3 regions of the Proteus sp. G2626 genome follow, and region 1 is predicted to be linked to each of the others. Evidence: predicted binding sites of a transcription regulator. Region 1 holds the regulator's gene; each other region holds the start of a gene.
What was found. Region 1 encodes PurR, which represses purine synthesis genes. Its sites were predicted from a motif close to CANGCAAACGTTTGCNTG; they were not measured.

Region 1 (11,324 bases):
AAGTAACCAACTGCCATTGGGAGTGCCGTTAACGCCATAATTGCGGTGGTGTTAATCAGAGGTTGCTGGCTGATAAATGCAGACACGATAAAACTTGCTAAGCTACAAAGACCCAGTTGAAGCGCATTTTGTAATGCGGCAGCTTTACCACTGATTTCAGGATAAGCCGATAAAGCATTAGAGACGGCAATCGGATAAGATGCACCATTCATTGCAGCCATAATACAGAATGGAATTAAGATCGTGGTTAGTGTTGGCTCAGTAAATTTAGCAACAAGATATAACGCAGTCATGCTAACGGCATAACCTATTAACAGAAGCGGTAATAATGTCTTACCCGTTATTTTTGACAGTAAAATACGACAACCATAACCGCCGACCATAAATGCAATAGTTTGTGGAATATAGCTTAAACCGATATCCTGTGGTGAATAACCCATCTTCTCAAGAATGATTGGTGAGCCAGCTAACCAAGCAAAGAAACCAGCACTACAAGAAGCGTAAACTAATACGTTACCTGTGTAGAGCGGAGATTTTAGTAAAGTTATAAATGAAGCAGAAGATTGATTTGCTTCTGTGACTGATTTTTGTTTAATGTTTTTTAACATTAATGTAGGTAGCATTAATACCAGCGTCACCGCCATTAACAGCATAAAAATCATGCGCCAGCCACCATGATTTAACAACGATGCACCGATTAAAGGCGCCAATGCTGGTGATAATGCAACGAGTGGCATTATTAGAGCAAAAACGTGCTGAGCGCGAGATTCATCAAAACGGTCAATAACAAGTGCTTGCCAAATAACAGCAGCAGAACAGACACCGAAAGCTTGTAGGAAGCGCATAGCAAGCAAGCCGGTTGCACTTTCAACCCACAGCATGCCAAGACAGCCTAAAGCGAAAAGACCTAAACCGATAAGAAGAATAGGTTTACGACCCACTTTGTCAGAAAGTGGTCCCCAAAGTAATTGAGCAACAGCAAAACCAAATAAGAAGATACTTAAGCTATTACTAATAGCACCTTCACTGATAGAGAGTTCACGTTGCATCATACCAAATGCAGGTAAATACATATCAATAGCTAAGTAACCTAACATACTCAAACCTGCTAGGTACACCATAAAGCTCATAGGTGTTTTTGATTGTGTGGATGTTTTAGAATTCATTTTGTTTTCTATGCTATGTGATGTAGAACATTTTAGGTATTGTAACGAAGACTTATTTTACTTGTGAAACGGGAATATTTGGTTAATGCTGTGAAAAATTTTCAAAGGAATAAATGCTATGTGGTCAGAATACTCTTTAGAAGTTGTTGATGCAGTCGCCAGAACGGGAAGTTTTAGCTCCGCTGCTCAAGAATTGCACAGAGTGCCCTCCGCTGTTAGTTACACTGTTCGACAATTAGAGGAATGGCTTGCTGTTCCTTTGTTTGAGCGTCGTCACCGTGATGTGGAATTAACCGATGCAGGTAAAATTTTTATCAAAGAAGCGCGATCTGTTATCAAAAAAATGAATGACACTCGACATCTTTGTCAACAAGTTTCTAATGGGTGGCGCGGTCAATTTAGTATAGCAGTTGATGGCATTGTTAAACCTGAAAGAACACAACAACTTATTCTCGATTTCTATCGCCATTTTCCTGATATTGAGTTGTATGTCTACCCAGAAGTATTTAATGGAGTGTGGGACTCTTTAGTGAATGGTCGTGTTGATTTAGCTATTGGTGCGACAAGAGCTTCACCGATTGGTGAACGTTATAGTTTTAGGGATATGGGATTTATGCCTTGGCGCTGTGTTTGCCACGTTGATCACCCTTTAGCTAAAGCACAACATCCATTAACGGATGACGAAATGCGACCTTATCCTAGTTTATGTTTAGAGGATACATCACGCAGTTTACCCAAGCGGGATACTTGGGCATTAAATAATCAACGTAGAATGGTTGTACCAACCTGGGATATGGGGCTTGAATGTTTATTAGCGGGATTATGTGTAGGGATGGTGCCTTGGCATCGTGCTGAACCATTGATAGCCCAGGGTAAGCTAGTTACTTTAACCCTCGCACAGCCATTGCCAGACAGCCCATGCTGTCTGACGTGGGTCGATAAGAGTGAATCGCCCGCTTTAACGTGGCTGTTAGATTATCTTGGAGATAGCCAAACCTTAAATGAGGAATGGCTTCGCTAGAAATCGGCGTTCTGAATAAGTCTTAGCGACGATAGTCGATAAAAGGACCATCAGCAACTGAACGGCGCTCGACTAATCGAGGGTGTACTTCGATTGTTTGAGCGTCTTCGCGTTTGTTAACAATGCGATCAAGTAACATTGATAAGGCCATCTGACCTAAGCGTTCTTTGGGCTGGTGGACTGTGGTTAATGCTGGGGTAAAATAACGTGCATTACGAATATTATCGTAACCCACAATTGAAATATCGAAAGGAACACGTAAACCTAGCTCATCAGCCGCACAGATTGCGCCCATTGCCATAACATCACCGCCACAAAAAACAGCAGTAGGGCGTTGTTTTTGATTTAACATTTGATACATCGCTTTATAACCTGACTCAGGCTCAAAGTCACCTTGTACAATCCATTCATCTTTTACTGTGATCTTGGCTTCTTCCATCGCTTTTAAAAAGCCTTGTAGACGACCACCACCAGTATTGCGTTCTAATGGCCCAGGAATAATACCAATATCACGATGACCTCGTTCGATAAGGTAACGGCCTGCGATATAACCACCATGAAAAGCGTTATCGATAATGGTGTCTGTAAAGTCGCCACGAGCTTTACCCCAATCCATGACAACCATGGGAATATTACGATAGCCTTCTAAAAGAGTCAGAAGGTGATCGGGATATTCAGAACACATCACTAATAATCCATCAACGCGTTTTTGTGCCAACATCGCTAAATAGGCTTTTTGTTTATCAAGATTATTATGTGAATTACATAAAATCAGTGTATAGCCTTTGCTATAACAACTGTTTTCAACTGCTTCAATCACCTCAGCAAAGTAAGGAGCTTCACTGGACGTGGCTAACAGGCCAATGGATTTGGTGTGATTAACTTTCAAACTACGCGCAACGGCACTAGGCGAATAATTTAATTCTTTTATAGCGGCCCAAACTGCTGCCCGTGTGTTCTCAGCAACAAAACGTGTTTTGTTGATCACATGAGAAACAGTCGTGGTTGATACGCCTGCGCGTTTTGCCACGTCTTTTATTGTTGCCATGGTGTGGAAAACTCCTGACCTTCATTGGTCTCTTTTATCTAATTTTGTGGTTTAACTGCCAGTATAGTCATACATAGGGCAAACACTGGCAATAATTTAGCGATTAGCTATGAATTTTGTATGATCTAGCTCAAAAGTGAAAGTATTAATCAATGTTATAAATTGTGCACTGGTCGCTATTTTAGCAAATTTTGATATGTGATAATATTTAACCATGGTAAGGTTATGGTTAATAACGTGTATTATAATCATATTGAGGGAGATATAGATGGATACGGATCTGAAATTTGGTTTGAGCACAGCAGTCGCAGCGCTTGTTATGATCGTTTTATTTTCAACTATGTTGTTCTAATCACTGTTTTATAAAATATCCGATCAATTTAAATAATAGATTATCGAATATCTGAATATAACAAAGGGCCCAAGGCCCTTTGTTATTTTGTCACCAAAAATGAATTGCAATCACTCACCTTTGATAATCAAGCTCAATTAAGCTAGGTTAGCTTCAACAAATGACCAGTTAACCAGAGCCCAGAACTCTTCTAAGTATTTAACACGCGCATTGCGGTAGTCGATGTAGTAAGCATGTTCCCATACGTCTACAGTTAACAGTGGTTTATCTGCACCTGAAACGGGGGTTGCTGCATTAGATGTGTTAACAATAGCGACAGAGCCGTCAGCTTTTTTAACTAACCAAGTCCAACCAGAACCGAAGTTTTTCGCCGCTGCATCGTTAAATTGCTTTTTGAACTCTTCGAAAGAGCCAAATGCTTTGTTGATAGCATCAGCAATTTTACCTGTTGGTGCGCCACCTGCATTTGGTGCTAAACAGTTCCAATAGAAAGTGTGATTCCATACTTGGGCTGCGTTATTGAAGATCCCGCCATCTGTAGATTTGATAATTTCTTCTAAAGATTTGTTTTCTAAATCAGTGCCTTTAACCAAGTTGTTTAAGTTGGTTACATAGGTTTGGTGATGTTTACCATAGTGGTATTCTAATGTTTCTTTAGAGATGTGTGGCTCAAGAGCATCTAACGCATAAGGTAATTTTGGTAATTCGAAAGACATTGCGTACTCCTTTATACTATCTATTTCGGGTTTTGTGCCTGAAATCATTTCATCATAATCATCTGAATTGATAAAATGAGGCAAATGAATTACTAAGTTGTTACTATTTTGCTAATTATTTTAACAAAAATCTGCTGAAATAACAGCTAAATATCTTTTATCTATAATTATAAGCCATATAGATTAGTAATACTCATAAGAGTATATCCCGCGAGGTGACTCGTAAAGTAGTAAAAATTGACAGTAATAAAAGAAAATAATTTTGCTTTTTTCAAAATATTTCTTTGAATTGCTTATTCTATAATAAGCGTATACATCATTTTCACCACGACTAAAAATAGAAATAATGCAAATATTTGGCGAACTCTTAGTATGGGAAGTCGATAAGCAACTTTAACACCGACTGGTGCGAAGAGTACGCTAGTAATGCTTATTCCGATAAAGGCAGGTAAATAGATAAAACCCAAGTAATAATCATCAATATTTGTTTTATTCCAGCCATAGACAATCCCCATCGTTGTGCCTATTGAAGCAATAATGACACCAATCATAGAAGAAGTTGCAATGCATTTACGTGTATTAAATCCCCAATGGCTTAAAAGAGGAATGGTAATCGTGCCACCAGCAATACCAATAAAACTGGATATAAAGCCAATTAAAGAGCCGCCACGGGTTAAGGTTGGTTTTGAAACTATGGGATCTTTTACATTTTCAATACGTTCAGATTCTTTCTTCTTAGTTAATAACCCATAAATGGTATATATCATGAAAATACAGAACACGATCTGTAAGAGCGTGTTTGACATTTTTTGTACCAGAAAAGTGCCTGCAAGCATACCTATGATCGTGCCGAGAGATAATAAGGGAAATTGCTCCCACAAAATAGCTTTGTGTTTGTTATGAGAATACGCAGAAGATGCTGTGGAAAATATGATGACAGAAAATGAGGTAGATAAGGCAATTTTCATTACCATCTCTGTTGGGATAGCTTGTTGACTGACCACATACATCACCACCGGAACAATGATTGCACCGCCTCCAATGCCAAGTAGTCCAGCAAAAAAGCCAGTGATACAACCCACTAAAAGAAACAGCAAAATCATGTCCATAATTAATACTCACTAGGATTTATAACAAACCCATTTATATACATTAGATCCTTTTTGGAGGGTAGCAATTCATGTAATTAAACCATCGATTCGAGTACTGAGTATTTTCTCAATCGAAATAAAAAGCCTTTTCACTGAAGCTTTTTATTTTTGTTATGCATGATCGAATTAATTATGCGATAGACACATTCATAAATATCTTTAACGTATTAATTTGCTTTTTATGTTTTATTTTATGTTTTCTTATCAACAGGATCGTGATTTAACAGCAACCTATTGTTTTATATTGATAACTAAACTTATATAGAGCTTTCCGATATAAAGTGGTATTCTTCTTCCATGTTTTCCCCATATAAAGCATATCGAATTTAAAAGGTTGTAAGGACTTACGAATGACGACTATTGAAAAAATTGAACGCCAGATCAATGAAAACCCAATTATTTTATACATGAAAGGTTCACCAAAATTACCAAGTTGTGGTTTTTCTGCTCAGGCAGTTCAAGCTATCTCTGCTTGTGGTGAGCGTTTTGCGTATGTTGATATCCTACAAAATCCCGATATTCGTGCAGAATTGCCTAAATATGCACATTGGCCTACCTTCCCACAATTATGGGTAGATGGTGAATTAGTCGGCGGATGTGACATCATTTTAGAAATGTATCAGCGTGGTGAATTACAAAAATTATTAAAAGAGACTGCTGATAAATACCGTGGTGAAGAAGAAGCACAATAATTGATTTTTATTGTTTCCTAGTGGAACGTATAAAATTATTAAGGTTTTAATAAGAAAAGCCAGTTCAGTAATGAACTGGCTTTTTTCTGTTCTTCATATGGTATTTGTGAAAGTTTCAAGGTGTTGGAAGTGGCCATCCACCGAGTTTTTTCCAGCGATTAACTAATTCACAAAAAAGTAATGATGTACGATTAGTATCATACAGCGCACCATGTGCTAGTTTGCTATCAAAAGGTATTCCTGCGGTGATGCATGCTTTAGCTAAAATAGTTTGCCCTAATACTAATCCACTTAATGCTGCTGTATCAAAAGTGGCAAAAGGGTGAAAAGGGTTTCGTTTCAACTTTGCACGTTCTGCTGCGGCCATTACAAAGCTGTGATCAAAATTTGCATTATGCGCCACAATAATAGCACGGTTGCAATCAGCATCTTTCATTCCTTTGCGTACCATCTTAAAAATTGCATGCAAGGCTTCATATTCACTGACTGCACCACGAAGTGGATTTGTTGGATCAATGCCTGTAAATTCTAAGGCGGCAGGTTCTAGATTAGCACCATCAAAAGGAGCGACATGAAAATGTAGCGTGTTATCAGGTTTTAACCAACCTTGTTCATCCATTTTTAATGTAATAGCGGCAATTTCAAGTAAACCATCTGTTTTTGCATTAAATCCACCTGTCTCAACATCAATAACAACAGGGTAGTAACCTCGAAAACGGTTACAAAGCTTATTGGGATTATTTATTTCAGGCATCAAATTGTACTTATCCGATAAAAAGAAAATATCGGAAATTAATAATAAGCAAGGACCAGAAAGATAAATGAGTTATCTCTCTGGTTTAAATAAAAATTAGTTACCTAGTGCGTGACTTGCACTTTTATTTTCGATGAGTTCGATTTTATACCCATCAGGATCTTCAACAAAGGCAATAATAGTTGAACCTCCTTTTACTGGGCCTGCATCGCGGGTAACATTACCGCCCGCTTGACGAATAGCTTCACAAGTTGCAGCAACATCATCAACACCAAGTGCAACGTGCCCAAAAGCTGTTCCCATTTCATAGCTATTTACGCCCCAGTTATAGGTTAATTCAATAACCGCACCCGTGCTCTCATCACCATAACCAACAAAAGCTAACGAGTATTTATATTCCTCATTCTCGCTAGTGCGTAGAAGTTGCATACCTAAAACTTTGGTATAAAAATCGATAGAACGCTGTAAATCGCCTACACGAATCATGGTATGAAGTACTCGCATATAAACCTCTCGTGTTTTTTAATGATTAAACCCCACAGATAAACTGATGGCGCAGTACTATAGCGCGTTAGAGACCTAAAGTTCAATTTTACTACGCTGTTAACAGTTCAATCGGTGTATTGTGCAGATAATATCTCTATTAACTATACTCTATAGTAACAAACAATAGGGGGGGAAAATCAAATGCAAGATCAATTAGAATTTTTTGATATTCCTAGCCCTTGTATTGGACGTTGCGAAATGAATGCACAAGGCTATTGCATAGGGTGTTATCGTAATCGACAAGAACGATTTAATTGGTCAACAATGGGCGCACAAGATAAAAGAAATATATTACGCCTTTGTCAACAACGTTATTTAAGAACGTTAAAAAAGGCAAAACTGACAATAGAAAAAGAGAATGAACAGCTTAATTTATTTTAAATATTCAACTTATTTTTTAATATTAAAGTAATAATTAAATATTATTTTTATTCATTTTTGTTATTTATTATAGTTAGTTGGTTTATTATTTTTTCTTTATTAATGTAATTATATTGATTAAAAAGATATCTGATGATTATTTCCCTGTAATTATATGAAAATAATAATATTTTTTCTTTTTGAGATATTCGTTGTGAAATAATAATAATTATTATGTAAAAAAATATAGATTAGTTTTTATAACAAGGTTATTCTTTATAGGCTTTCGTTGTCAGAAAGAAAATAGATTAATCAAGTCTTGAAAATAATTACTTATCTAATAAATAGGAATATAACTACATTAGTTATTAAAGGTAAATATTTCAATTAAAAAGAGTAGGCAAATATTGTATTAAAAATGAATATCTAAACTTTGCAATGAGTTGACTGAAAATGCTAATTAAGGAGAGATAAGTGGAATCAACATTAGGAGCTGATTTAGCGCGTTTAGTTCGATTATGGCGTGCTTTAATTGATCATCGTCTCAAACCATTAAAATTAACCCAAACTCATTGGGTCACCTTGTATAACATTAGTCAATTACCGCCAGAGCAGTCACAAATTCAATTGGCTAAGGCGATAGGAATAGAGCAACCTTCGTTAGTGAGAACATTAGATCAACTGGAAGAAAAAAAACTGATATGTCGACATACATGTGCAAATGATCGTAGGGCAAAACGTATAAAATTAACAAAAGAATCTGAACCTTTTATTAGTGAAGTTTATGCTGTTATAGAGCAAACGAGACGAGAAATATTGGGTGATATTCGACGAGATGAAATTGAAACATTGATTGGCACTATCCATAAGTTGGAAAAAAACATAAATAGATTAAATGACTAATAATTTAAAATTTAATATATAATCTATTTAAATAAAGATTAATTACTATTGTATAATAATTATTATATGAATTATCATATGGTGATAATAAATAGGTAGGTTATATATTTAATCTCTCTTTAAATTCATTATTATTAGATCATGAAATAAAACAGGCAACCTAATGTTGCCTGTTTTTTATCCTCAATTAACGAGGAGATACAGTTAAATTATTTCCATTACCAATGACAGCAACACGTTGACCTTGGCTATAAACAGTATTATCTGCTTTTTGAACGATAGCGACGGTTTTACCGCTATCTAAACGAACTTCGATTTGGACACCTTTCGTTGTGTTTAATGCGCCTTGTGCTTGTTGTCCAGCCATTCCTCCCGCGATTGCGCCAGCCGCTGTTGCTAGGTTACGACCTGTACCACCCCCGATTGTGTTACCTAACATACCACCAAGAACAGCACCACCAATGGCACCTAAGATATTCTCATCGCTACCTGCTTGAATATTAACTGAACGAACTGAAACAATCGTACCATATGTAATATTTTGAGCTTGTTTTGCTTGATTTGCAGTGTAAGTGTCACCTGATAATGAGCTTGTGTTCACACAACCAGTAAGAACAGTCATTGTAAAAAGACCAATAAGTAAATGCTTAAACATAGTTACTCCTAAAGAAAACCTGAGGTAAATTGTTCAGGTTATACCAATGTTGTCTAATATCAGTTATAGACTATTTTTTGCTTATGTCGACACTGATTTTAATAATATATAGCTTACTATATAGTAAAGGCTGGTAGTAGAAACAGAAGAGCTTTCTGAAAAAAAGAATATAACATTATATGTTAAAAATTTGCATCATCTTGATTATAAGGAAAAGAACATGAGAGCAGGGCGGTACATTGGCGTGATGTCTGGCACAAGCTTAGATGGTGTTGATGTTGTATTAGCTGCAATCAACAATAAATTTGTTGCACAACAAGAAACTCATTTTCTGCCTTATCCACAACTTCTACGTCAACGCATTCTAGCTGTTTGCCAAGGACAACCGACTACTTTACATGAACTCGGCTTATTAGATGCACAACTAGGAGAACTCTATGCTCAAGCAATTAGAGAATTACTTGCAAAAGTAAAACTCAGTGCAAGCGACATTACAGCAATAGGGTGCCATGGACAAACGGTCTGGCATGAACCTGAAAGTGATATGCCATTTACTATGCAAATTGGCGACAACAACCGTGTGGCTACATTAACAGGAATTACCACTGTCGGTGATTTCCGTCGCCGAGATATTGCATATGGTGGACAAGGTGCACCTTTAGTCCCTGCTTTTCACCTTGCGGTATTAGGACATTCTATTGAGAAGCGTATTATTTTAAATATTGGTGGAATTGCCAATATTTCATTGTTATTACCGGGTGTTGCAGTAAAAGGCTATGATACAGGTCCCGGCAATATGTTGTTAGATAGCTGGAACTGGATACATAATCAAACGCCTTATGATGATAATGGACAATGGGCAGCAACAGGAAAAGTGAATACTGCATTATTAAAAGATATGCTGTCTGATCCTTATTTTTCTCGTTCAGCGCCTAAAAGTACAGGGCGGGAATATTTCAATACACAATGGCTAAACTATCATTTAGCAAGAGTACCTAATGTTTTTCCCGAAGATGTACAAGCCACTTTAGTTGAATTAACCGCGATAAGTATTGTGCAACAGATACAATTAAATGGGGGATGCGAACGTCTTTTAGTTTGTGGTGGTGGGGCTAGAAACGGGCAAATTATGCATCGTTTAGCGTCATTACTACCGGGAACAGAAGTGGCACCGACAGATAAATATGGTTTAAGTGGTGATGATATGGAAGCCCTTGCTTTTGCTTGGCTCGCTGCGAGAACTATTGCAAATGAATCTGGAAATTTACCTTCTGTTACAGGGGCATCAAGAGAAACTGTTTTAGGGGCGATTTACCCTACAAATCCTTGTTAAGCGTGATATGCTGAACGTAGTTTCTCAAAAGAGAGAGTGAAAAATGACAGATCTTGATTTTATTGATGTTGCTGATTTACGTCGTGAATATATGAAAGGTGGATTACGACGTCATGAATTAACAGAACAGCCATTGGTATTGTTTGAAAAATGGCTAAAACAGGCTTGTGAAGCACGTTTAAGTGATCCTACAGCGATGTGTGTTGCAACTGTCGATGAAAATGGACAACCTTATCAACGTATTGTGTTATTAAAACACTTTGATGAGCATGGATTAGTCTTTTACACTAACTTAGGCAGTCGTAAGGCAACGCATTTAGAACATAATCAACGAGTTAGTTTGTTATTCCCTTGGTATCCCTTAGAAAGACAAGTCTGTTTTTTAGGGAAAGCGGAAAAACTTTCGCCTATTGAAGTTCTGAAATACTTCCATAGTCGCCCTAAAGACAGTCAAATTGCGGCTTGGGCTTCTCAACAGTCTTCTCGCATCTCTGCAAGAGGTGTGTTAGAAAGCAAATTTATGGAATTAAAGCAGAAATTTCAAAATGGGGAAGTTCCATTACCGAGTTTCTGGGGGGGATACCGTGTGACCTTTGAGTCTGTTGAATTTTGGCAAGGACGGGAAAA
Region 2 (11,324 bases), on a different contig from region 1:
AATGTGCGTCAATTAGTTAACGTGATTGAACAATGTGTTGCTTTAACGACGGCTCCAGTGATTAGTGAAGCTTTAGTGACACAAGCCTTGCAGGGAGAAAACACCGCGTTACCCACATTTGCTGAGGCAAGAGGGCATTTTGAAATGACTTATTTGAGAAAGTTACTGCAAATGACGAAAGGCAATGTGACTCAAGCAGCACGTATGGCTGGGCGCAATCGAACTGAGTTTTATAAATTGTTATCTCGTCATGAGTTAGATGCGAATGATTTCAAAGAATAATCTTTTCAGATAACGAATATATTTTTAAACTAGCTTTCCTTTAATGCGAAAGATAGCGGAGAGACTAATTTTTATGAGTCGTAAATTAAAACTCGCAATGGCTCAACTCAATTGGGTTGTTGGCGATATTGAAGGTAACTGTGAACGTATGTTATCTAGCGTTAAAGCGCAAGAAGATGCTGATTTGGTCATGTTTTCTGAGCTGGCTTTATGCGGTTACTCTCCTGAAGATCTGCTATTTCGCCCTGATTTTCAACAGCGTTGTGAAACACAACTTACACGTTTAGAACAAGCAAGTAAAAAAACAGCGATTGTTGTTGGACATCCTTGGTGGCAAAACGGCAAAATTTATAACGCACTTTCATTTTTCTATAAAGGTGAGTTACAAGCACGCTATTTCAAACAACAATTGCCTAATTACGGCGTGTTTGACGAAAAACGTTATTTCCAACAAGGAAATGAGCGTTGTGTTGTACCATTTAAAGGCTATCACTTAGGTTTGTTAATTTGTGAAGATATCTGGATCAATGAACCTATTGATGCATTAAAACAAGCAGGTGCTGATCTCGTTTTATCTATTAATGCTTCTCCTTATAATCGTGAAAAACCGCATGTCCGTACACAACTCATTAAAGAACATTGCCAAAGAACACACCTTCCAGTGATCTATCTTAACCAAATTGGTGGTCAGGATGAGTTGGTATTTGATGGTTGCTCAAAAGTATTTGATGAACGGGGTGCTATTACACATCGTTTAGCTGCATTTGATGAACAGACCGCTATTGTTGAATTCGACGAGTTAAACATTATTCCAATGGCAGATCCTGCTCCGGAACTTTCACCTTTAGCGCAGGTTTATCAAGCATTAGTGCTTGCAACGCGTGATTATGTCACTAAAAACGGTTTTAATGGAGCCATTTTAGGGTTATCTGGTGGGATTGATTCTGGCTTAACAGTTGCTATTGCTGTTGACGCATTAGGAAAAGAGTGTGTTCAAGCCGTCATGATGCCATTTCGTTATACTTCTGAAATGAGTATTCATGATGCCAAAGAACAAGCAGATTTATTAGGTGTTGAATTCGATACGGTATCTATTGAACCGATGTTTGATGCCTTTATGGCACAGCTGGCCCCCATGTTTAAAGATACTGTGGCTGATACCACTGAAGAAAACTTACAGGCTCGCTGTCGTGCCGTGATCTTGATGGCCATGTCGAATAAACGCCGTCGCTTAGTACTTACTACAAGTAATAAAAGTGAATCAGCAGTGGGGTACTCGACATTGTATGGTGATATGGCGGGAGGCTTCGATGTATTAAAAGATGTCCCTAAAACACTGGTTTTTGAACTTTCTAAATACCGTAATACACTTTCACCGGCTATTCCTCAGCGTGTGATTGAGAGACCCCCATCAGCCGAGCTAGCACCAGGGCAAACTGACCAAGATAATTTACCGCCTTATGACATTCTGGATGCTATTCTTGAAGGTTATGTTGAACAAGATAAATCTGTTTCTGATTTAGTTGCCGCTGGATTTGATGAAGTAACGGTCCGTAAAGTGATAAAGTTAGTCGATATTAATGAATACAAGCGACGTCAAGCCCCTGTAGGGCCTCGTATTACAAGTCGTAATTTTGGTAGAGATCGCAGATACCCAATAACAAGCGGTTTTGGTCGCCACAACTGGTAATAGCAGGATAATACGATGAAAAAAATTGAAGCGATAATTAAGCCGTTTAAGTTAGATGATGTAAGAGAAGCGCTTGGTGAAGTGGGTATCACGGGAATGACTGTCACTGAAGTGAAAGGTTTTGGTCGTCAAAAAGGACATACTGAACTTTACCGCGGTGCTGAATACATGGTCGATTTTTTACCTAAAGTGAAAATTGAAATCGTTGTTGCTGATGAAATTGTTGAAACTTGTGTTGATACAATTATGGCAACAGCACAGACAGGTAAAATAGGGGATGGTAAGATTTTTGTTTTTGATGTGAATCGTGTTATTCGTATTCGTACTGGCGAGCAAGACGAAGAAGCTATTTAGTTATCAAATAGTGTAATCGAGCTACTTGTGTTATTTATTTTATAAAAAAAGCCGGATGTTTTTTTAATCAAAACATCCGGCTTTTTCTTTTCTTTGTACATAATTAATTTTTTTATGTTTTGCCCATAGTGCTATTTCTGCTTTGTATAAGTCTATTGATGATAACGAACAATTTATTTTACTATTTTTGATAAATTTTAAGGCACAAAATGTTATTCAATAACTTTTAAGTAAAGCTATTATCATCGACATTAAAAAATCATTAAGGTGTGGGCAACATAATGTTTAATTATTTATTAAAGCGTCTTGCTTTATTTTTATGCGCAGCAGGGCTACTTGCGATCACGACAGGATTTATTTTTATTGATATTTTGGTGCTGAATAATGGGATATCAGAAACGTCAGTAACTGAATTAGGCCAAGAAATTATTGTCGCAATGATTAGCTTATTCTTTTTTATTAAAGCTTGTAAAAATAGTGAACAGCGAGGTGCATTTACTCTTATTATGGGCTTCTTCTTATGCATCCTAATACGTGAGTTAGATGGTGTATTTGATCAAATCGCACATGGTTCTTGGGTTTGGTTTGCATTAACTGTGGCATTTGTCTGTATTGCAATTGCGATTAGAGAAGGTCAAAAAACCTTAAACGGGTTAATTCACTTTATTACTCATCCTAGCCATGGAATGTTAGTTTCTGGTTTATTATGTATTTTGCTATTTTCTCGTCTCTTTGGCATGGGAATATTATGGCACAAATTATTAGGTGAAGATTATAACCGTACCGTGAAAAATATGGTGGAAGAGGGCTGTGAATTATTTGGTTATACGCTCTGTTTAATAAGTGTTATTTGGTATGGATTTTCTGCGAAAAAACATGTCGCTCCCGTGACTATTGAAAATAAATATAGATCATAAAAACAGCATGATATAAATAACAAAAGCGCTGATAAATATAACACTACCAGCGCTTTTATTTATTCTATTTTAAAGTTTAGTATTAATTAATGGTTTGATTATTTTTTGACTATAAATCTTGCATAATAACAGCATGAGGACCAAAACATTCATAATGAAGTTTTTCACGATTAATACCTAATTCAATAAGTTGTTTTGCAACAGACTGCATAAAAGGTAATGGTCCACAAAAATAGAAATGCATATCCGGAATGCTTATCCAATCTTCAACCTGTTTTAATGTCATTAGGCCTTCAAATTGATATTCTTTATTTTGGAGATCTTCAGGTCGTGGGGTGCGATACCAAACCGCTTGCTGATAATGTGGAAGTTGACTGCCGACTCGATGAACTTCATCTTTAAAGGCATGAACACCACCGTGTTCAGCTGCATGTAACCAATTGACATTGGCTTGATGGGCAGAAAGTGTGTGTAGCATTGATAACATAGGTGTTAAACCCACTCCCGCTGAAATTAAGGTGACTGGAGTTGTTGGCGATACCTCTAAATAAAAATCGCCCCCTGGTGCGGCGACTTGTAAAATATCCCCTTCTTGAACATAGTCATGAAGAAAATTCGATAAAATACCTTTCTCTTCGCGTTTTACTGCGATGCGGTATGTTTTATTATTTGAAGATTGAGTTAATGAATATTGACGTATTTCTTGATTTTCAAGACGCTCATCACGGATATAAATGCTTAAATACTGCCCTGCTTGATAAGGCGTAATATCAAGGCCGTCTTCAGGTGCTAATTCAAAGCTAGTAATGACATCACTCTGTTTTACTTTATGTATGACTTTAAAGGCTCGCAACCCCCTCCAACCACCGCTTGTTTGTTCTTTTTGTTGATAAATTTGTTCTTCGCGATTGATAAAGACATCAGCTAATACTTGATAAGCGGCTCCCCAAGCGTCTAACACTTCTTGCCCAGGGCTAAACATTTCATCAATAGTGGCTAATAAATTTTCACCTACGATGGGATAGTGCTCAGGAAGAATATTTAAACTGACGTGTTTTTGTGCGATTTTTTCAACGGCGGGTAAAATGGCAGGTAAATTTTCAATATTTGTTGCATAAGCACATATCGCATTAAATAAGGCTTCACGTTGAGCACCACTATTTTGATGGCTCATGGTGAAGATATCTTTTAATTCAGGATGACGAGAGAACATTCGATCATAAAAATGTGCGGTTAATGCTGGGCCTGTTTTAGCTATAAGAGGAATAGTTGATTTAATTGTCGCGATAGTTTGTGCATCTAACATAATTGCTCCTGAAAAATTTTCAGTTTATTGTGAATTTTTATAAATTGTATTTTATATGCAACTTATCTCTTTTTGATTATTTTGTAAATCCCTGATTTTATTTTTTAACAAAAAATCTCAATTCTTAGCGAATGATGCGGGGTGTTTGCAAAATAAGGCGAGATGTGCCTCAAAAAGGGAAATAAGCACAGGATAAAATGAGGTTGTTAAAAAGTAATAAGATGCTGTTATAATTGAATGGCAAACGATTGCGTATTTTTTCATTAGGGGCTATCTCAATGAAGAAAAAGAGTTTACACTGTATGCCATTCTTTCTCCCGTATGGGAGTTTGTCTTTAGTGAAGTTAGCTGAGTCAGGAGATCTGAATGTTAAAACGTGAAATGAATATTGCTGATTACGATCCAGAATTATGGAATGCAATGGAAGGTGAAGTGACTCGTCAAGAAGAGCACATCGAACTTATTGCTTCTGAAAACTATACTAGTCCTCGTGTTATGCAGGCGCAGGGATCTCAGCTGACAAATAAATATGCTGAAGGCTATCCGGGTAAACGTTACTACGGTGGTTGTGAGTATGTGGATGTTGTAGAGCAACTGGCAATCGATCGTGCAAAAGCATTATTTGGTGCTGACTATGCTAACGTACAACCTCACTCCGGTTCACAAGCGAATGCGGCTGTTTACATGGCATTGTTAAAACCGGGTGATACTGTATTAGGTATGAATTTAGCACAAGGCGGTCACTTAACTCATGGTTCACCAGTTAACTTCTCTGGTAAACTATATAACATCGTACCTTATGGTATTGATGAATCAGGTAAAATTGATTACGACGATATCGCGGTCCAAGCTAAAAAACATCAACCAAAAATGATCATTGGTGGATTCTCTGCTTATTCTGGTTTGGTTGATTGGGCTAAGATGCGTGAAATCGCAGATAGCATTGGTGCTTATCTGTTTGTTGATATGGCACACGTTGCGGGTATGATTGCTGCGGGTGTTTATCCTAACCCAGTTCCTCATGCTCACGTTGTTACTACAACAACGCATAAAACATTAGCTGGACCACGTGGTGGTCTGATCCTTGCTAAAGGTGGCGATGAAGAGTTCTATAAAAAACTGAACTCAGCGGTGTTCCCAGGCTCTCAAGGCGGGCCTTTAATGCACGTTATTGCAGGTAAAGCGGTTGCATTAAAAGAAGCGATGGAACCAGAATTTAAAGTTTATCAGCAACAAGTTGCTAAAAACGCGAAAGCAATGGTAGACGTTTTCTTAGAACGCGGTTATAAAGTAGTGTCTGGCGGAACTGAAAACCACCTATTTTTATTAGACTTAGTCGATAAAGATATTACAGGTAAAGATGCAGATGCGGCGCTCGGTCGTGCAAACATCACTGTTAACAAAAACAGTGTACCCAATGATCCACGTAGCCCATTTGTGACTTCAGGTGTTCGTATCGGTTCTCCAGCAATTACACGTCGTGGTTTTAAAGAAGCGGAAGCTCGTGAATTAGCCGGTTGGATGTGTGATGTCCTTGATAATATCAATGATGAAGCGAACATTGAGAAAGTGAAACAAAAAGTCTTGGATATCTGCGCTAAATTTCCAGTTTACGCATAAGTTTGTAACGATATAATAAAACCCGTTGTACAAGCCCGCTTCGAGAACTTGTTCTTGGCGGGTTTTTTTGCATCTTAAAAATGGGGGATTGGATGGTTATTCCATCAACATTGTGGCTTGCCTTAGATTATTTTACGTATTTCTTCTCATACGGTATCTTTTTACCATTTTGGTCAATATGGTTAAAAGGAGAAGGTGTCGATCCTGCAATGATAGGTCTGTTATTAGGTGTAGGTTTAACTGCACGTTTTGTCGGTAGCCTAATTTTAACGCCCGCGGTAAAAGATCCATCAAAACTTATCACCGCATTACGATTATTCGCCTTTCTCTCATTACTCTTTACTGTTGCATTTATGATGGGCAACCATTGGGCATGGTTATTCTTTGTGATGACTGGGTTTAACGTATTCTTTTCACCTATGGTGCCTTTAGGAGACTCTCTGGCTGGTACTTGGCAAAAACAATTCCCCTTTGATTATGGAAAAATCCGCGTTTGGGGCTCAATTGCTTTTATTATTAGCTCATCATTGTTGGGGATCTTAATTGACGCTTTTGGGCATCCCATCATTCTTTATGGATTGATTGCCAGTACCCTTGCATTATTTCTTACATCGATGCTTCGCCCTAAAGTCATGCCTCAAGGTAAGGTGAAAAAAGCAAAACACAGTAATGTGTCTTTTATGAAACTCATTTCTGATGGGCCTGTTTGGCGCTTTTTGTTATGTGTTTCTCTACTGCAAGGGGCGCATGCCGCCTATTATGGCTTTAGCGCGCTTTATTGGGAAAAGGCAGGGTACGACACTGCAACAATTGGTTATCTTTGGTCATTAGGTGTGGTATCTGAAGTTATCGTTTTTATGCTCAGTCACCGTTTATTCCGCCGGTGGAGTGCAAGGGATTTACTGCTACTTTCTGCTTTTGCAGGGCTTTTACGTTGGGGATTAATGGGAAGTTTTACCGCATTACCCGCACTTATTGTCGTTCAAATCTTACATAGTGGTACGTTTACAGTATGCCATTTAGCTGCAATGCGTTTTATTAGCGCCCGCCAAGAACACGAAATTATTCGTCTGCAAGCTGTATATTCCGCTTTAGCAATGGGCGGCAGTATTGCCATTATGACGATTATATCGGGTTGGCTATATGAAAAACTCCCAAATCAAGAATCATTAATTTTCTGGTTAATGGCAGCTCTAACGATCCCTGCGATGTTGATCAGACCCAAAGTACAGCCTCAAAATACCTAATTCCTCTATTATTCGAACTCATGTGGTTATTAGGCAAATACTAGAGGTTGTGATAATCCGAAAAGTTTTTCTATTTATTGATAAGCAAGAAATGACATCACCATTATTGGACAAAATAGCACTAGACATCAGCAGATTGTCAGTGAGTGAGCTATTAATATAATGAGAAGCGAATAAATAGGTAAGAAAAAAGGCCATTACATTTTACTGTAATGGCCTTTTTCTTTATGTTTTTATCGTTATTTTTACCGACAAATTAACGTTTTAACGCATCTGTTAATTCGCTACGAATTTCAGCTAATAATGCTCTAACGACACGTGGGTTACCAGCAACAATATTACCTGTTTGTAGGTAGCCGTGGTTACCAGTAAAGTCAGAAACGATAGCACCTGCTTCACGAGCAATTAACTCACCGCCTAAGAAATCCCAAGGTTTTAAGCCAATCTCAAAAAAACCATCAACACGGCCAGCGGCAACATAAGCTAAATCTAAAGCTGCTGAACCTGTACGACGGAAATCAGCACAAGGAACAAACAGTTTACCTAACATGTTCATATAAGCAGCTGAATGTTGTTTACTTTTGAATGGGAAACCAGTTGCAAGAACAGCACCATCTAAATCACGAGCATTAGAGCCACGTAGACGATAACCATTTAATTGAGCGCCTTGACCACGAACGGCTGAGAATAATTCATTGCGCATAGGATCATAAACAACAGCCACTTCAGTACGGCCTTTAATGCGTACAGCGATAGAAACAGAGAAGTGTGGAAGACGTTTAATGAAGTTAGTCGTGCCATCAAGTGGATCAATAACCCATTGTATGTCGTGATCTTCACCGAGTAACTCGCCACTTTCTTCCGTAATAATGGTGTGTTTTGGATAAGATTTACGGATGATTTCAATGATTGCTTGTTCTGCGTCACGGTCAACATTAGTGACAAAATCATTGGTACCTTTCTGATTAGTTTCTACAGATTCAGGATTTTCGTAATTTTTGGCGATTAAATTACCAGCCTTACGTGCGGCACGTATGGCAATATTCAGCATCGGATGCATGGTTATCTTCCACAAGATGTTAAAGAACGGGGATAAAAAAACGTGCGAGAGTATAACAGGCATTCGTGTTTCTGGCTACAATTGTGATAAAATAGATGGATCACAAAGCAATTAACAAGAAATCAATGTTAGAAAATATTCGCATCATCCTTGTAGAAACCTCGCATACAGGCAATATGGGCTCCACAGCTCGAGCTATGAAAACTATGGGATTAACTAATCTTTATTTTGTTAATCCAAAAGAAAAACCAGATTCACATTCTATTGCCCTATCAGCAGGTGCAAGTGATGTTATTGGCAATGCACATATTGTTAATAGTATCGATGAAGCGATTGAAGGCTGTGGTTTAGTCATAGGAACAAGTGCCCGTAGCCGTACACTTTCTTGGCCAATGCTTGCACCACGTGAATGTGGTGAACGCTGTGTTATGGAAGCTCAAAATAAACCCGTTGCAGTAATTTTTGGTCGTGAACGTACGGGGTTAACTAATGAAGAATTACAAAAATGTGATTTTCATCTGTATGTTCCGACTAATCCAGAATATGGCTCTTTAAATTTAGCGATGGCTGTTCAGCTTGTTTGTTATGAAATTCGAATGGCAGCACTTGCTCAAGAAGAAAAACAAGAGGAAAATAACCTATCAGAGATTGATTATCCACCCGCAGAGGATATTGAACGTTTTTATGTTCACCTAGAGCAGGTACTTAATGAGTCTGGCTTTATTCGCCCTAAACATCCAGGGCAAGTGATGAGCCGTTTACGCCGTCTATTTACGCGTGCACGTCCAGAAACACAAGAGCTTCATATCTTACGTGGTATTCTAACATCAGTTGAGAAATGGGCTAAGAAATAGAGGGCAAAGTTGATTAACTTAAGTCAACGTTTGTCTGAGTATAATACTTGACTAAAACACTCGGATAAATAGTTGACTAAATTACTCGGGAATGACACAATTTGATTATTGTTCACCACGGAGTATTTGTTATGAGACTGACATCAAAAGGGCGTTACGCAGTTACTGCAATGCTTGATGTTGCATTGCATTCACAGCAAGGTCCTGTCCCCCTCGCTGATATTTCAGAGCGTCAAGGGATTTCCCTTTCTTATCTTGAGCAGCTTTTCTCGCGTTTGCGTAAAAATGAATTAGTCGCAAGTGTTCGTGGTCCTGGTGGTGGCTATTTATTAGGCCGTGATGCTGGGCAAATTTTTGTTGCTCAAGTTATTTCTGCGGTTGATGAATCTGTCGATGCTACCCGTTGTCAGGGTAACAAAGAAGGTTGTCAAGGTGGCGATCGTTGCCTGACTCATACTTTGTGGCGTGATTTAAGTGATCGTATAACCAGTTTCCTAAGCAGTATCAGCCTTGAAGAGTTAGTGAATAACGAAGAGGTTATGGATGTCGCCGATCGTCAAGACAATGAAAAACGCCATGCTATCAATGGTCGTTTACAAGAAACCATTGTTAATATGCGAGTTTAACGGCGATCTCTAGGTAGGCAAAAACAAAATTATTAAAGAAGATCCGTCGTCTTTGGAGTTAGTGAGCAATGAAATTACCCATTTATCTAGACTATTCGGCAACCACTCCTGTTGATCCACGAGTTGCTGAAAAAATGATGCAATGCCTAACTATTGATGGCATTTTTGGTAACCCAGCCTCTCGTTCACACCGTTTTGGTTGGCAAGCAGAAGAAGCTATTGATATCGCACGTAATCAGATTGCTGATTTAATCGGTGCTGATCCTCGTGAAATTGTATTCACATCAGGTGCAACTGAAGCTGACAATCTTGCACTAAAAGGTGTTGCTAACTTTTACCAGAAAAAAGGTAAGCACATCATCACTTCAAAAACTGAACATAAAGCGATTTTAGATACTTGTCGCCAACTTGAGCGTGAAGGTTTTGAAGTCACTTATTTAGCACCAAAAAGTGATGGTCTGATAGACCTTAAAGAACTTGAAGACGCGATGCGTGAAGATACAATTTTAGTTTCTATCATGCATGTAAACAACGAAATTGGTGTTGTTCAAGATATTGCTGCTATCGGTGAATTATGCCGTAGCAAAGGAATTATTTACCACGTAGATGCAACACAAAGCGTTGGTAAACTACCTATTGATCTTTCTAAGTTAAAAGTTGATTTACTTTCTCTTTCTGCGCATAAAGTTTACGGCCCTATGGGAATTGGTGCGCTTTATGTTCGTCGTAAACCTCGCATTCGTTTAGAAGCACAAATGCATGGTGGCGGACATGAGCGTGGTATGCGTTCAGGTACATTAGCTGTTCACCAAATTGTGGGTATGGGCGAAGCTTACCGTATTTTGAAAGAAGAAATGGCTGATGAAACTAAACGTTTAAACGAATTACGTTTGCGTTTGTGGAATGGCATTAAAGATATTGAAGAAGTTTATATCAACGGTTCTTTAGAACACACTGCGCCAAATATTCTTAATGTAAGTTTCAACTATGTTGAAGGTGAATCATTAATGATGGCACTGAAAGATCTTGCTGTTTCTTCAGGTTCAGCCTGTACTTCAGCAAGTTTAGAACCTTCTTATGTACTGCGTGCTTTAGGGTTAACTGATGAACTTGCACACAGTTCTATTCGCTTCTCTCTGGGGCGTTTCACCACAGAAGAAGAAATAGATTATGCAATTAAACAAATCCACAGTGCTATCGGTCGCCTACGTGATCTTTCGCCACTTTGGGATATGCATAAACAAGGTGTTGATATCAACAGTATCGAATGGTCTCACCATTAATCAGACGTTTTCAGGAGTTAAATCATGGCTTATAGCGATAAAGTAATTGATCATTATGAAAACCCTCGTAACGTGGGCTCATTTG
Region 3 (11,324 bases), on a different contig from region 1:
TTTAGAGATATTTTTATGCGGTTTTACGACGGCTTCTTGCCATATAGCTCAGTAAAACACCCATAACAGAAAGAATGAAGCCAACAAAGGCTGCTCCCACTAGGATCAGAGCTCGCTTAGGTGCATCTTTTTTAGTAGGTTCGTAAGGCTTCAACATATATTTGAAGGGGACAAATTGAAGCTCATCTAATTTCACTTTTTCTAACTGTTTCATGTTATATAAGCGGTTTTTCAGATCAGTGCTGACTGTAGTTGGATCAGTGATAGCTTCGGTGATAGCTAATTTACTACTTAATGCATCAGCCCCCATAGCAATAGAGTAATCAGGATCATCTTTAATTTGTGCGCCTTCGCTTGAAATTGGTTTTTTAACCCCAGCAGCATTAGCAATTTCTAACGCATATTTCAAACGTTGCACATTCACATTACGTGCATTAGCAATACGTTCTAAATCCATTTCATACGCTTTTTGAGCAAAACTTAATTTACGCTCAATTTGGTCATCAATTTCATCTTTCACTTCCATACGTACTTTTGTAGAAATAAAACGAATATAACCAGACAGCAAATCATAAGCCTCTTCAGACGTTGGGGCAGTGAAGCTTAGATTAATTTCACCACTAAACTCTTCTTCACTCTTTTTATCATCTGAAGCTTTTAAATTAATATCTTTCGTTACAATAGATTCAATTAATCGACGTTTATCCAGAGGTGTTGGATTTTCCATTTTAGCAATTAAGCTTTTGTAATAATCTGTACTGACCAAATACTCTTCACGTAATACACGAGAGTTATAGTTATTGATAAACTTTTGATAAACGGAGGAGCCATTAACACCCGTATCAACATCTACAAGGCTTAGCTCTGTCAATGTCGCTCTTAATTGCTTCATTTCATCGAGCATTGGCTTGGTAATTGCAGCTTGACTTGTCCATTTTTGTGGCAAAAAGCTTGCAACAGTAAAGCCAACGATAGCAAATAACAACGTGATACCAATAATGACAAATTTCGATTTATAAATAACAGAAAATAATTCAAAAAGATCGATTTCATCATTCTGTTTTAGATAAAAGTCGTCAAATTGCCCTTTATCAATTTCTGAAGATTGTGGTTTTGAAAGCTTACTATTCATTTTCCTGCCTAAATTTATGTAATGCAGTGTCCGTTTATCAGCATTTTTAGTGACTAACACTAAAACACTTAAAAAATGAGAAAAGATAAGTTTATATATAACTGAAATATGATCAAATTAATATATCATCAAATCCGATAATTTTATTTATAGAATTCAGTAACTATTTTTTGCATACCTCACGGATCAACGCTTCTAGCAGGTCAATATGCGTTGGATCATCATTTAATGCCGGAATATATTCATACTGTTGGCCACCACCATGAATAAAGAATTCGCGGTTCTGTTCGTTAATTTCTTCTAATGTTTCTAAGCAATCAGATGAAAAACCTGGACAGACAACTTGAACGTGTTTAATGCCTTCACTTCCCAGTTTTTCCATGGTTTTATCAGTATAAGGTGATAACCAAGGTTCGCGACCAAAACGGGACTGGAATGTCAACATAACTTGCTCTTTAGGATAACCTAACTGTTCTTCTAATTGCTGTTTTAGCTTTTCTGTTGTGAGGCAACACTCATCATAATAAATATCGCCCGTTTTGATAAAGCGCTCAGGAATACCATGAAAAGAGAGAATTAAACGATCGGGTTTGCCATATTGCTGAAAACTTTTCTCAATAGAGGTGACAAGCGCTTTGATATAAAGCGGATGAGTAGGATAACTGCGAATAAAGTGAAGAGAAGGTATTGTGCGCATATCTTTAAAAATGCGACTAACACCATCAAATACCGCAGCAGAAGTGGAGCAAGAGTATTGAGGATACAGCGGTAACAAAATAATCTTTTCAACACCTTGTTGTAATAACTTTTCAACCCCTTCATTTAGCGATGGATTGCCATAACACATCCCTAACTCTACGGGGATATTAGGTAATCGCTCAGCGACAGCACGTTGTTGCGCTCGGCTGTAAACTAAAAGTGGTGATCCTTCATCCATCCAAATCTGTTGGTATAACTTAGCCACTTTAGGTGAGCGAAACGGTAATATCGCCCCTTGTAATATTGGTTTCCAAATCAAAGGAGAAACATCAACAACACGAGGATCGCTAAGAAATTGTGCTAAATAACGCCGAACAGCACCCGTTGTCGGCTCATCAGGTGTGCCAAGATTAACCAAAAGAACACCATACTTAGCATAATTCATACTATGACTCCTTAGAGTTATTTTATTAGGATAACCAAAGAGTAGAAGAATAAAGGAAAATAATAGATTGTGCTTGTCAATTTATTGGATTGTTCTTTTCCCCTATTTTATTTAGATAAAAAAAATCCCGGCTCAACCGGGATTAGTCATCACAATGACGAAATTAGCCAAGGATACTTTTCAGTTCAGCGTTAATTTCGCTTACTTTTTGTGTACCATCAACTTTGAAGTATTTCGCATTGCTTGCTTTAGCTTCATTTTGGTAATAAGAAACTAACGGTGCAGTTTGAGTATGGTACTCAACTAAACGTTTACGAACAGTTTCTTCTTGGTCATCTTTACGTGTTGTTAATTCTTCACCTGTCACGTCATCACGATTTTCCACTTTAGGTGGATTAAATTTCACATGATAAACACGACCTGATGGTGCATGAACACGACGGCCAATAATACGTTCAACAATGATTTCATCAGGTACAGCGAATTCCAGTACGAAATCCACGTTGATACCTGCTTCTTTCATTGCATCAGCTTGTGGAATTGTTCTTGGGAACCCATCCAACAAGAAACCATTACGGCAATCGTCTTGTTTGATGCGCTCTTTAACTAACGCAATCACTAATTCGTCAGTAACTAACTGACCATTGTCCATTAACGCTTTGGCTTTCAGTCCTAGTTCTGTACCTGCGCTAACCGCCGCACGTAACATATCACCAGTTGAAATCTGCGGGATACCATAGTTTTCTTTAATGAATTGAGCCTGAGTGCCTTTACCAGCGCCTGGAGCGCCTAGCAGAATGATACGCATCGCGTAAATCCCCTTGCATTTAATTTTTTATATTTAAACTCGAAAACGCATTACCATACCATTTTGTGAGGTCATCGCTCAAGAAATCACGGTAGCGATTGCATTTTATTTTTGTCGAAAAAGAAAAAACCACGCTCTCTTTTCAGAGAAACGTGGTTTAAATGTTTGAAAACGAAAACAGTTACGCTTTTTGAACTAAAAGTTGATTCACTAAGCGAATAAACTGGTTTGGATCTTCCAAAGAGCCTCTTTCAGCAAATAATGCCTGATCCAGTAATAAATTTACCCAATCAGCAAATAAAGCATCATCGGTTAACTCTGATGTTTGTTTCACTAATGGGTGATTTGGGTTTAACTCAAAGTTATATTTCACTTCAGGTACGGCTTGTCCTGCAGCTGCAAACAATTTAGCCATTTGTGTGGTCATTTCATCCGCACTGGTTGTCACAATCGCAGGTGTATCCGTTAAGCGGTGTGTTAATTTCACCTCTTTCACTTTGTCACCTAACAACGTTTTAATGCGTTCAACGAAAGGTGCTAATTGTTTATCTGTTTCTTCTTGTTCAGCTTGCTTTTCTTCATCAGCCAGTTTATCAAGAGATTCATCTGCTTTACTAACAGACTGGAATGATTTGCCATCAAACTCTGTCAGATAATTCATCATCCATTCATCAATACGATCTGATAACAGCAATACTTCGATGCCTTTTTTGCGGAACAGCTCTAAATGAGGGCTATTTTTTGCAGCAGCGTAGCTATCAGCGGTGATGTAATAGATTTTTTCCTGACCGTCCACCATGCGACTAACATAATCTTCCAGTGAAACGGTTTGAGCATCACTGTCGTTATGTGTTGATGCAAAACGTAGTAACTTAGCAATAGTTTCAATGTTAGATGAGTCTTCTGCTGGGCCTTCTTTTAAGACTAAACCAAACTCTTTCCAGAATGCTTGATACTCTTCAGGCTTATTCTCTGCCAGTTTTTGTAACATTTGCAATGCACGTTTAGTTAATGCACTACGTAAGTTACGTGTAACAGAGCTGTCTTGCAGAATTTCACGCGAAACGTTTAGTGGTAAATCATTAGAATCAACTAACCCACGAATAAAACGTAGGTAATTAGGCATAAACTGCTCAGCTTCATCCATAATAAAAACACGCTGTACATACAGTTTTAAGCCATGACGCTGTTCACGATTCCATAAATCCCAAGGCGCTTTTGAAGGCACATATAATAAACTTGTGTATTCTTGTTTACCTTCAACGCGGTTGTGTACCCAGCTTAATGGATCAGCAAAGTCATGAGAGATATGCTTATAAAACTCTTTATATTCATCATCACTTACTTCAGCTTTATTACGAGTCCAAAGTGCTTGCGCCTTATTAATTTTCTCCCAAGTTACTGTGCCGTCTTCTTCATTTTTCGTTTCAATTTCAACAGGCAAAGAAATATGGTCGGAATATTTACTAATAATGCTACGCAGACGCCAATCGTCTAGATACTCATCTTCACCTTCACGTAAATGAAGCGTAATTTCAGTCCCGCGATCTGCTTTTTCAATATCAGCAACGGTGTAATCACCCTCGCCTTCAGACTCCCAAAAAACACCTTTATCTGCACTTTCGCCAGCTGCACGAGTGCGTACTGTCACTTTATCTGCAACGATAAACGCAGAATAGAATCCGACACCAAACTGACCAATTAATTGGCTATCTTTAGCTTGATCTTGTCCGATAGATTCTAAAAATGATTTGGTACCTGATTTTGCGATAGTACCTAGATTATCAATGACTTCATCGCGAGTCATACCAATACCATTATCACTGATAGTCAGAGTTCGATTCTCTTTATCAGTGGAAATGCGAACATGTAATTCACCGTTATTTTCATAAAGAGTTGCATCTGATAATGCACGGAAACGCAATTTATCAGCCGCATCTGATGCGTTAGAAATCAATTCGCGAAGGAAAATTTCTTTATTGGAGTAAAGAGAATGGATCATTAATTGAAGAAGTTGTTTAACTTCTGACTGAAATCCTCTTGTTTCCTGACCTTTCATACTCATTTTTACCTCAATTAATCCTAATTTGGCGAAAAAAATCAATATGAGTAAAAAGTGGGGATAGTTAAGCAAGTTTCAAGGGTAACGTAAAAAATTAAGCCAATAAAAACAATAAAAGAACTTATAGGATTAAAGTTTGAGCTAAAATAATACTTGTTGTATATTTTATTATACAGCGATATTTACTCAGGTTTATTATTATGAAATCTTTATTACAATACGGTTTATTTGGTATTGGCTTATTTTTTCTCTCGTCACTTTCTTACGCAGACAGACAAATCGTAGACCAAATTGGTCGTACCGTAACCATTCCAGATAAAGTAGAAAGAACTGTTGTTTTACAACATCAAACGCTGAACTTACTGGTTCAACTTGATGCTACAGATAAAATTGTTGGTGTAATGTCTAACTGGAAACAACAATTAGGTGATGGCTATGCGCAATTAGCGCCATCACTGGAAAATATACCCAAAGTAGGCGATCTCACTCGTTTCGATGCTGAAAGCCTAGTAAAACTGCAACCTCAAGTTGTTTTTGTCACTAATTATGCTCCTAAAGAAATGATCGATAAGATCTCAACTCTTGGTATTCCAGTGGTCGCTATTTCATTACGTAAAGAAATTAATGATGATAAATCAACACTTAATCCAACATTACAAAATGAAGAGCAAGCCTATAACGAAGGGCTAAAAGAGGGAATTTTACTGATTGGCGACATCGTCAATAAATCAGAAAATGCAAAAGCCTTAGTAAATGATACTTTTAAACAACGTGAGCACGTAAGTCAGCGCTTACAAGATATTTCTAAAGAACAACGTGTACGAGCCTATATGGCAAACCCTGACTTAACCACTTATGGCTCAGGTAAGTATACCGGCTTGATGATGGAGCACGCGGGCGCATTCAATGTCGCGGCATCAACCGTCAAAGGGTATAAACAAGTTTCTCTTGAACAAGTTATTGCTTGGGATCCTGAAGTTATCTTTGTTCAAGACAGATACCCACAAGTCGTTGATGAAATAAAACAAGATACACGCTGGCAAGTCATTAGTGCCGTTAAAAATAATCGAATCTATTTAATGCCTGAATATGCAAAAGCATGGGGGTATCCAATGCCAGAAGCCATGGCAATTGGTGAGTTGTGGATGGCTAAAAAATTATATCCTGAAAAATTTAGCGATATCGATATGCCAAAAGCCGCTAATGATTGGTATCAAAAATTCTATCGCACGCAATATCAAGGGAAAGAGTAGGATATAGCACAATGACATTTTCCCTTTTTGCAGCGGGTAGCTTAAAAGCAACGCTACCTGCTTTTATTGAGCATTATCAGCAAAAAACTAGTGAAAAGTGGACACTTACATTTGGGCCAGCAGGATTATTACGCCAACGTATTGAACAGGGGGAAGTTTGTCATTTATTTCTTTCTGCTGATGAGAATAACGCACAGCAATTAATCAATAAAGGTTTTGCACTACAATATGCTCCTTTTATTGCCAATCAGCTTTGTATTACAGCTCGGCGTAATGATGTAAATGAAGAAGATAACTGGCTTAGCGTATTATCAAATACCGTATTAAAATTAGGGATATCCACACCAAAAGCAGATCCATCAGGGGATTATAGTTGGCAACTGTTTGATAATATTGCGCAGATTGACCCAAAGTTAAGTCAGGCATTAAAGATGCGAGCTCTTTCTTTGGTTGGAGGTGAGCATTCACTTACCATTCCTCAAGGTAGAATAGCTGCTCACTATTTAATTACCACACATCAAGCGGATGCCTTTATTGGTTACCAGCACTATCAAAAACAATTAAGTGAATTTCCTGAATTAAAAATATTCACTATTCCAAAACCTTTTAATGTCACGGCTCACTATTGTGCAACACTTATTCATTCACAAGCTTATAGCTTATATCAGGAAATTTTATCCCCTTATGCAAAAGACTATTTTATTAAAGCTGGATTTTTACCGCTAAGTTGATGGTATTTACTTAGCAGTAAAATAGATAACTGATGATATATTATTATTTAGCATCATCCACAACTATCGCATGAGCGCCATCTTTGGCCTCATCGAGTGCTTGTTTTATTGTATCAGCGTGGGCAAGCACTACCCCTAAACGACGAGAGCCCGCAATTTCAGGCTTAGCGAAAAGGCGGATCTGGCGATTCGCTTTTAATGCTTTTTCAATACCGGAATAGATAATATTTGTACTATAAAGCGCTGGTAGAATAACTGCTGAAGCACAATTACCTAATTGTCTAATCCCCCCAATGGGATAACCTAAAAAAGCACGGACATGAAGCGCAAACTCTGATAAGTCCTGTGAAATGAGTGTCACTAATCCCGTATCATGAGGACGAGGAGAGACTTCATTAAAAAATACTTCATCGCCCTGCACAAATAATTCCACACCAAATAAACCATAACCACCTAAGTTCTCAACTATTTTGCTCGCGATATTCTTTGCTTTAGCAAGTGCAATATCACTCATTTTTTGAGGTTGCCATGATTCACGATAATCTCCTTTTTCTTGTCGATGACCAATTGGAGCACAAAAATGAATGCCATCGACAGCATGAATAGTAAGTAAGGTTATCTCAAAATCAAAGGGGATCATTTTTTCAACAATAACCCGTCCTTTCCCTGCTCTACCGCCTTCTTGCGAATAAGCCCAAGCATGAGCTAAATCATTTTGGTTACGAATAACACTTTGCCCTTTACCTGATGAACTCATAACAGGTTTGACAATACAAGGAAAACCTATTTCTAAAGCAGCTTTTTTAAAACTCACTTCATCATCAACAAATTGATAATTTGAGGTCGGTAAAAGTAGCGTTTCCGAAGCTAAACGACGGATCCCTTCTCTGTCCATCGTCAGTTTTACAGCACGCGCGCAAGGAACAATTTTTTGCCCTTTTTGTTCTAACTCAACCAGTAACGTTGTTGCAATAGCTTCAATTTCTGGAACAATAAAATCAGGTTGCTCTTGTTCAATAACTAGCTTTAATGCATTGCTATCAAGCATATTTACAACATAATGACGATGTGCGACATGCATGGCTGGTGCATTGGAATAGCGATCAACCGCAATAACTTCAACGCCTAAGCGTTGACACTCTATAGCGACTTCTTTACCTAACTCACCTGCCCCTAATAACATCACTTTTGTTGCATTTGCAGTAAGAGCCGTACCCAGCACAGTCATTATCTATCCTCACCATTAATAAAAATTGCAATAACGCAAACGATTGCTTTTATATAGCATAACGGATTTTACGTGATAGAAAAATAGTCAGACAAAAAAATAATCAAACAAAAAAGTGAAAAATCACAATGTTTGACTACGTTTCCCTTTTTGGATTTTTAGATAATTAAGACGTTTTCGGATCAGTGCAAGAATACAGCATAAAAGTCCCAACCAAATCAGAGAAAAACTGACACCTTTAACTTCATCAAAAGCTTCATGAAATAAGAAAACAGCCAGTAAAAATTGAATAGTAGGTTCTATATATTGTGCTAATCCAATGACTGTTAACGTCGTTCGTTTCACTGCTGCTGTAAAAAATAATAATGGTAATATTGTAACCGGTGCTGTTAAAACATAATAAAAACGAGTCAAATTATCAGCTGAAGGAAGTGCACTTTTATCTGTTATAAAAAACCAAACAGTCACACCTATTGCTAATGGCATCAACCAGAGCGTTTCCATAAATAAAGACGTTATTACATCAAAACGAATAAACTTACGAATTAGCCCATATACAGCAAATGCACCTCCCATCATAATAGCTAAAATAGGTAACTCACCATACATCCACAACTGATATCCCACACCCGCACAAATTAAGGTAACAGCCCATTTTTCTGCTGGATTAAGCTTTTCTTTAAGAAATATCACACCTAATAAAATCGAGAAAAGAGGATTAATAAAATACCCCAAGCTCGCTTCTAATACTTGTTGATGTGTTAATGCATAAGTAAACGTACACCAAGAAACCGCCATAGCCATTGAACTAAATAAACACATAAAAACAGAACGTTTATCCTGGAAAATCGCGCGCCATTGAGTTCTATTCTTAATAAAAAGTCGTACCAGCAATAATAAAGGAATAGACCAAATTAAACGCTGAGCTAACATTTCTAACGGTTGAGCGCCGGGTAAAAGCCGATAAAACAGAGGTGTGATCCCCCAAAGAATATAAGAAAAAATGGCTAATACTGCCCCCGATTGAGCCCACATTTAATATTCCATTAATAAAAGTCGATATGATTTAATATCATACGCTTAAAATAGATAAAACAATATGATCAGCATCGCTGATTGATTAAACATCCGCCCTACCGCATAGAAGATATAAAAAACGCCATTAATAACCACTTCGAAAAAAGTAATTATTAATGGCGAGAAAGAAAATACGATTAAGGAAAACCACTGTAAACCGCAACCAGAAAAAATCAGTACGTTGTTAGAAAATGTCCCTGACATGTAAAGGTGGTTGTTGCTGAACAAAATCCTGTAATTTTTTACGACTCGGTGCAGCGGCTATTGCCCCTTTTTGAGTTGTCGCTAAAGCGCCACAAGCAGCTGCTTGCGTCACTATTTTTGATAAGTATTGTTCATCTTCAGCAAAACCATATTCAGCAAGTGCGGCTAACAAACCAGACATAAAAGCATCACCCGCCCCAGTTGTATCTATACATTCAACGGTAAAGGCACTAAATGCGACCTGAGTGTTTGGAGTTAACACTAAACATCCTTTAGAGCCCTGTGTGATCACTTTTAAACGCGCAGGATAACCTTCTAATTTTTTTAGTGCATGATCCAATGTTACTTCTTGAGTCATCCACGTAAGTTCATCTTCCGATAGTTTCAAGATATCGGCTTTATGTGCATAATCATCGATAACTTTGCGCATTTCTTCGTGATCACGCCACATTTGAGGACGTAAGTTAATATCAAAACTTAACAATGAATCTGTCTCTTTAATGCGATTGATTGCTGTATCCAAGGTTGAGCGACAAATAGGATTCACTAATGCCAAAGAACAAAAATGCAAAATATCTTTTTCGAATATTGGTAATGACTTTTCTGTTAAAAATTGATCAGCGGATTCGGCAACTAAAAAGGTGAAATCACGCTCACCATTTTCTTGTAAAGAAACAAGAACAGTACTGGTTCGGTGAAACTCATCAAACTCCATTGCACGAGTATCAACCCCCAAATCAAACAATGTTTTTTGCATAAAATGGCCGAACGCATCTTCCCCAACACGTCCAATAAAACCACTTTGTTGACCAAGCTTGGCTACACCAGTAGCAACATTAACTGGAGCACCACCTGCACACGCCTCATATTGCATATTTTGTAATGGGATCAGGTCAACAACAGCATCACCTAAAGACCAGACTTTCATAATCTCTCCTGAAGATAAGCATTTATTTTTCTTCACTATATTCTGTTTTTATCACAATTCATAACGATTAAAGGAAGATATTGCACATCAATCCATACTAATAACACCTCTATAAGTGAGTGCCTGGATTTCTTCTCCATTAATCAAGAAAAGGAATGTGTAATTGTCTTTTCACCACAAGACACATGTTTTTTACCTTTTTGCTATGAGTGGTGAAGTAACGTTGTTATCAGGTAAATAGTCGCGGTTAAATAGCATCGACTACTTAAAAAAATACTAGTGCTATCTCGATGACAAAACATAATTTTGACAGAACGTCGTGTTCAGCTAATTAGCAAGGTAATTGAATCGTTGTTAATAGCGAATAAAACAGCACTCCATCATATTGCCATATCCTAAAACAGCAACCAGATCCAGATATAGAATACGTAACCCCATTATAGTGTAGATAATAGCGTCAAAACACTGATCTAAAAGTTACTAAAGGGTCTTTTTGTAACAATCCTGTGCCATCAGATTGACAACAAATGAACGCTCCCTAAATTTTCTTGTCATTCGATTAAGGGGGGATTATTTCAATAAGAAATGATATCTCTCTGGTATCTGTTTTCAAAACATCATCAATTGAAGAGACGTTGTGTCTCATCATAAATTTTTCATGCAGAATAATCTGGAACATAGATACATTGATCAATAGTATTTTGATTAAATTTCAGTGTCTTTGGTATTAATAACGCAGGATTATTAATCGCCTTTA

Region 2: the regulator PurR is predicted to act here: its motif matches at 4,787-4,804, upstream of glyA (serine hydroxymethyltransferase).
Region 3: the regulator PurR is predicted to act here: its motif matches at 8,391-8,408, upstream of purT (formate-dependent phosphoribosylglycinamide formyltransferase).

What each region holds. Positions count from the first base shown of each region.
Region 1 is NZ_JAABNH010000027.1:112,222-123,545, forward strand. Features, by position in the region: gene punC (purine nucleoside transporter PunC) at 1-1,166, opposite strand, end outside; gene punR (DNA-binding transcriptional activator PunR) at 1,285-2,187, shown strand; gene purR (HTH-type transcriptional repressor PurR) at 2,210-3,235, opposite strand; gene cydH (cytochrome bd-I oxidase subunit CydH) at 3,504-3,587, shown strand; gene sodB (superoxide dismutase [Fe]) at 3,725-4,303, opposite strand; gene GWJ05_RS13045 (sulfite exporter TauE/SafE family protein) at 4,597-5,412, opposite strand; gene GWJ05_RS13050 (Grx4 family monothiol glutaredoxin) at 5,805-6,146, shown strand; gene rnt (ribonuclease T) at 6,262-6,900, opposite strand; gene gloA (lactoylglutathione lyase) at 6,997-7,404, opposite strand; gene GWJ05_RS13065 (DUF1289 domain-containing protein) at 7,588-7,827, shown strand; gene slyA (transcriptional regulator SlyA) at 8,281-8,709, shown strand; gene GWJ05_RS13075 (glycine zipper 2TM domain-containing protein) at 8,897-9,364, opposite strand; gene anmK (anhydro-N-acetylmuramic acid kinase) at 9,585-10,697, shown strand; gene pdxH (pyridoxamine 5'-phosphate oxidase) at 10,741-11,324, shown strand, end outside.
Region 2 is NZ_JAABNH010000026.1:40,420-51,743, forward strand. Features, by position in the region: gene glrR (two-component system response regulator GlrR) at 1-282, shown strand, start outside; gene GWJ05_RS11240 (NAD+ synthase) at 356-1,972, shown strand; gene glnB (nitrogen regulatory protein P-II) at 1,988-2,326, shown strand; gene GWJ05_RS11250 (hypothetical protein) at 2,596-3,243, shown strand; gene hmpA (NO-inducible flavohemoprotein) at 3,353-4,549, opposite strand; gene glyA (serine hydroxymethyltransferase) at 4,916-6,169, shown strand; gene GWJ05_RS11265 (3-phenylpropionate MFS transporter) at 6,262-7,416, shown strand; gene suhB (inositol-1-monophosphatase) at 7,673-8,476, opposite strand; gene trmJ (tRNA (cytosine(32)/uridine(32)-2'-O)-methyltransferase TrmJ) at 8,602-9,330, shown strand; gene iscR (Fe-S cluster assembly transcriptional regulator IscR) at 9,462-9,956, shown strand; gene GWJ05_RS11285 (IscS subfamily cysteine desulfurase) at 10,025-11,239, shown strand; gene iscU (Fe-S cluster assembly scaffold IscU) at 11,264-11,324, shown strand, end outside.
Region 3 is NZ_JAABNH010000022.1:59,392-70,715, forward strand. Features, by position in the region: gene wzz(fepE) (LPS O-antigen length regulator Wzz(fepE)) at 14-1,132, opposite strand; gene hemH (ferrochelatase) at 1,296-2,276, opposite strand; gene adk (adenylate kinase) at 2,440-3,084, opposite strand; gene htpG (molecular chaperone HtpG) at 3,266-5,149, opposite strand; gene GWJ05_RS09030 (ABC transporter substrate-binding protein) at 5,347-6,399, shown strand; gene GWJ05_RS09035 (substrate-binding domain-containing protein) at 6,411-7,130, shown strand; gene purT (formate-dependent phosphoribosylglycinamide formyltransferase) at 7,174-8,358, opposite strand; gene rarD (EamA family transporter RarD) at 8,482-9,393, opposite strand; gene GWJ05_RS09050 (aminoimidazole riboside kinase) at 9,620-10,567, opposite strand.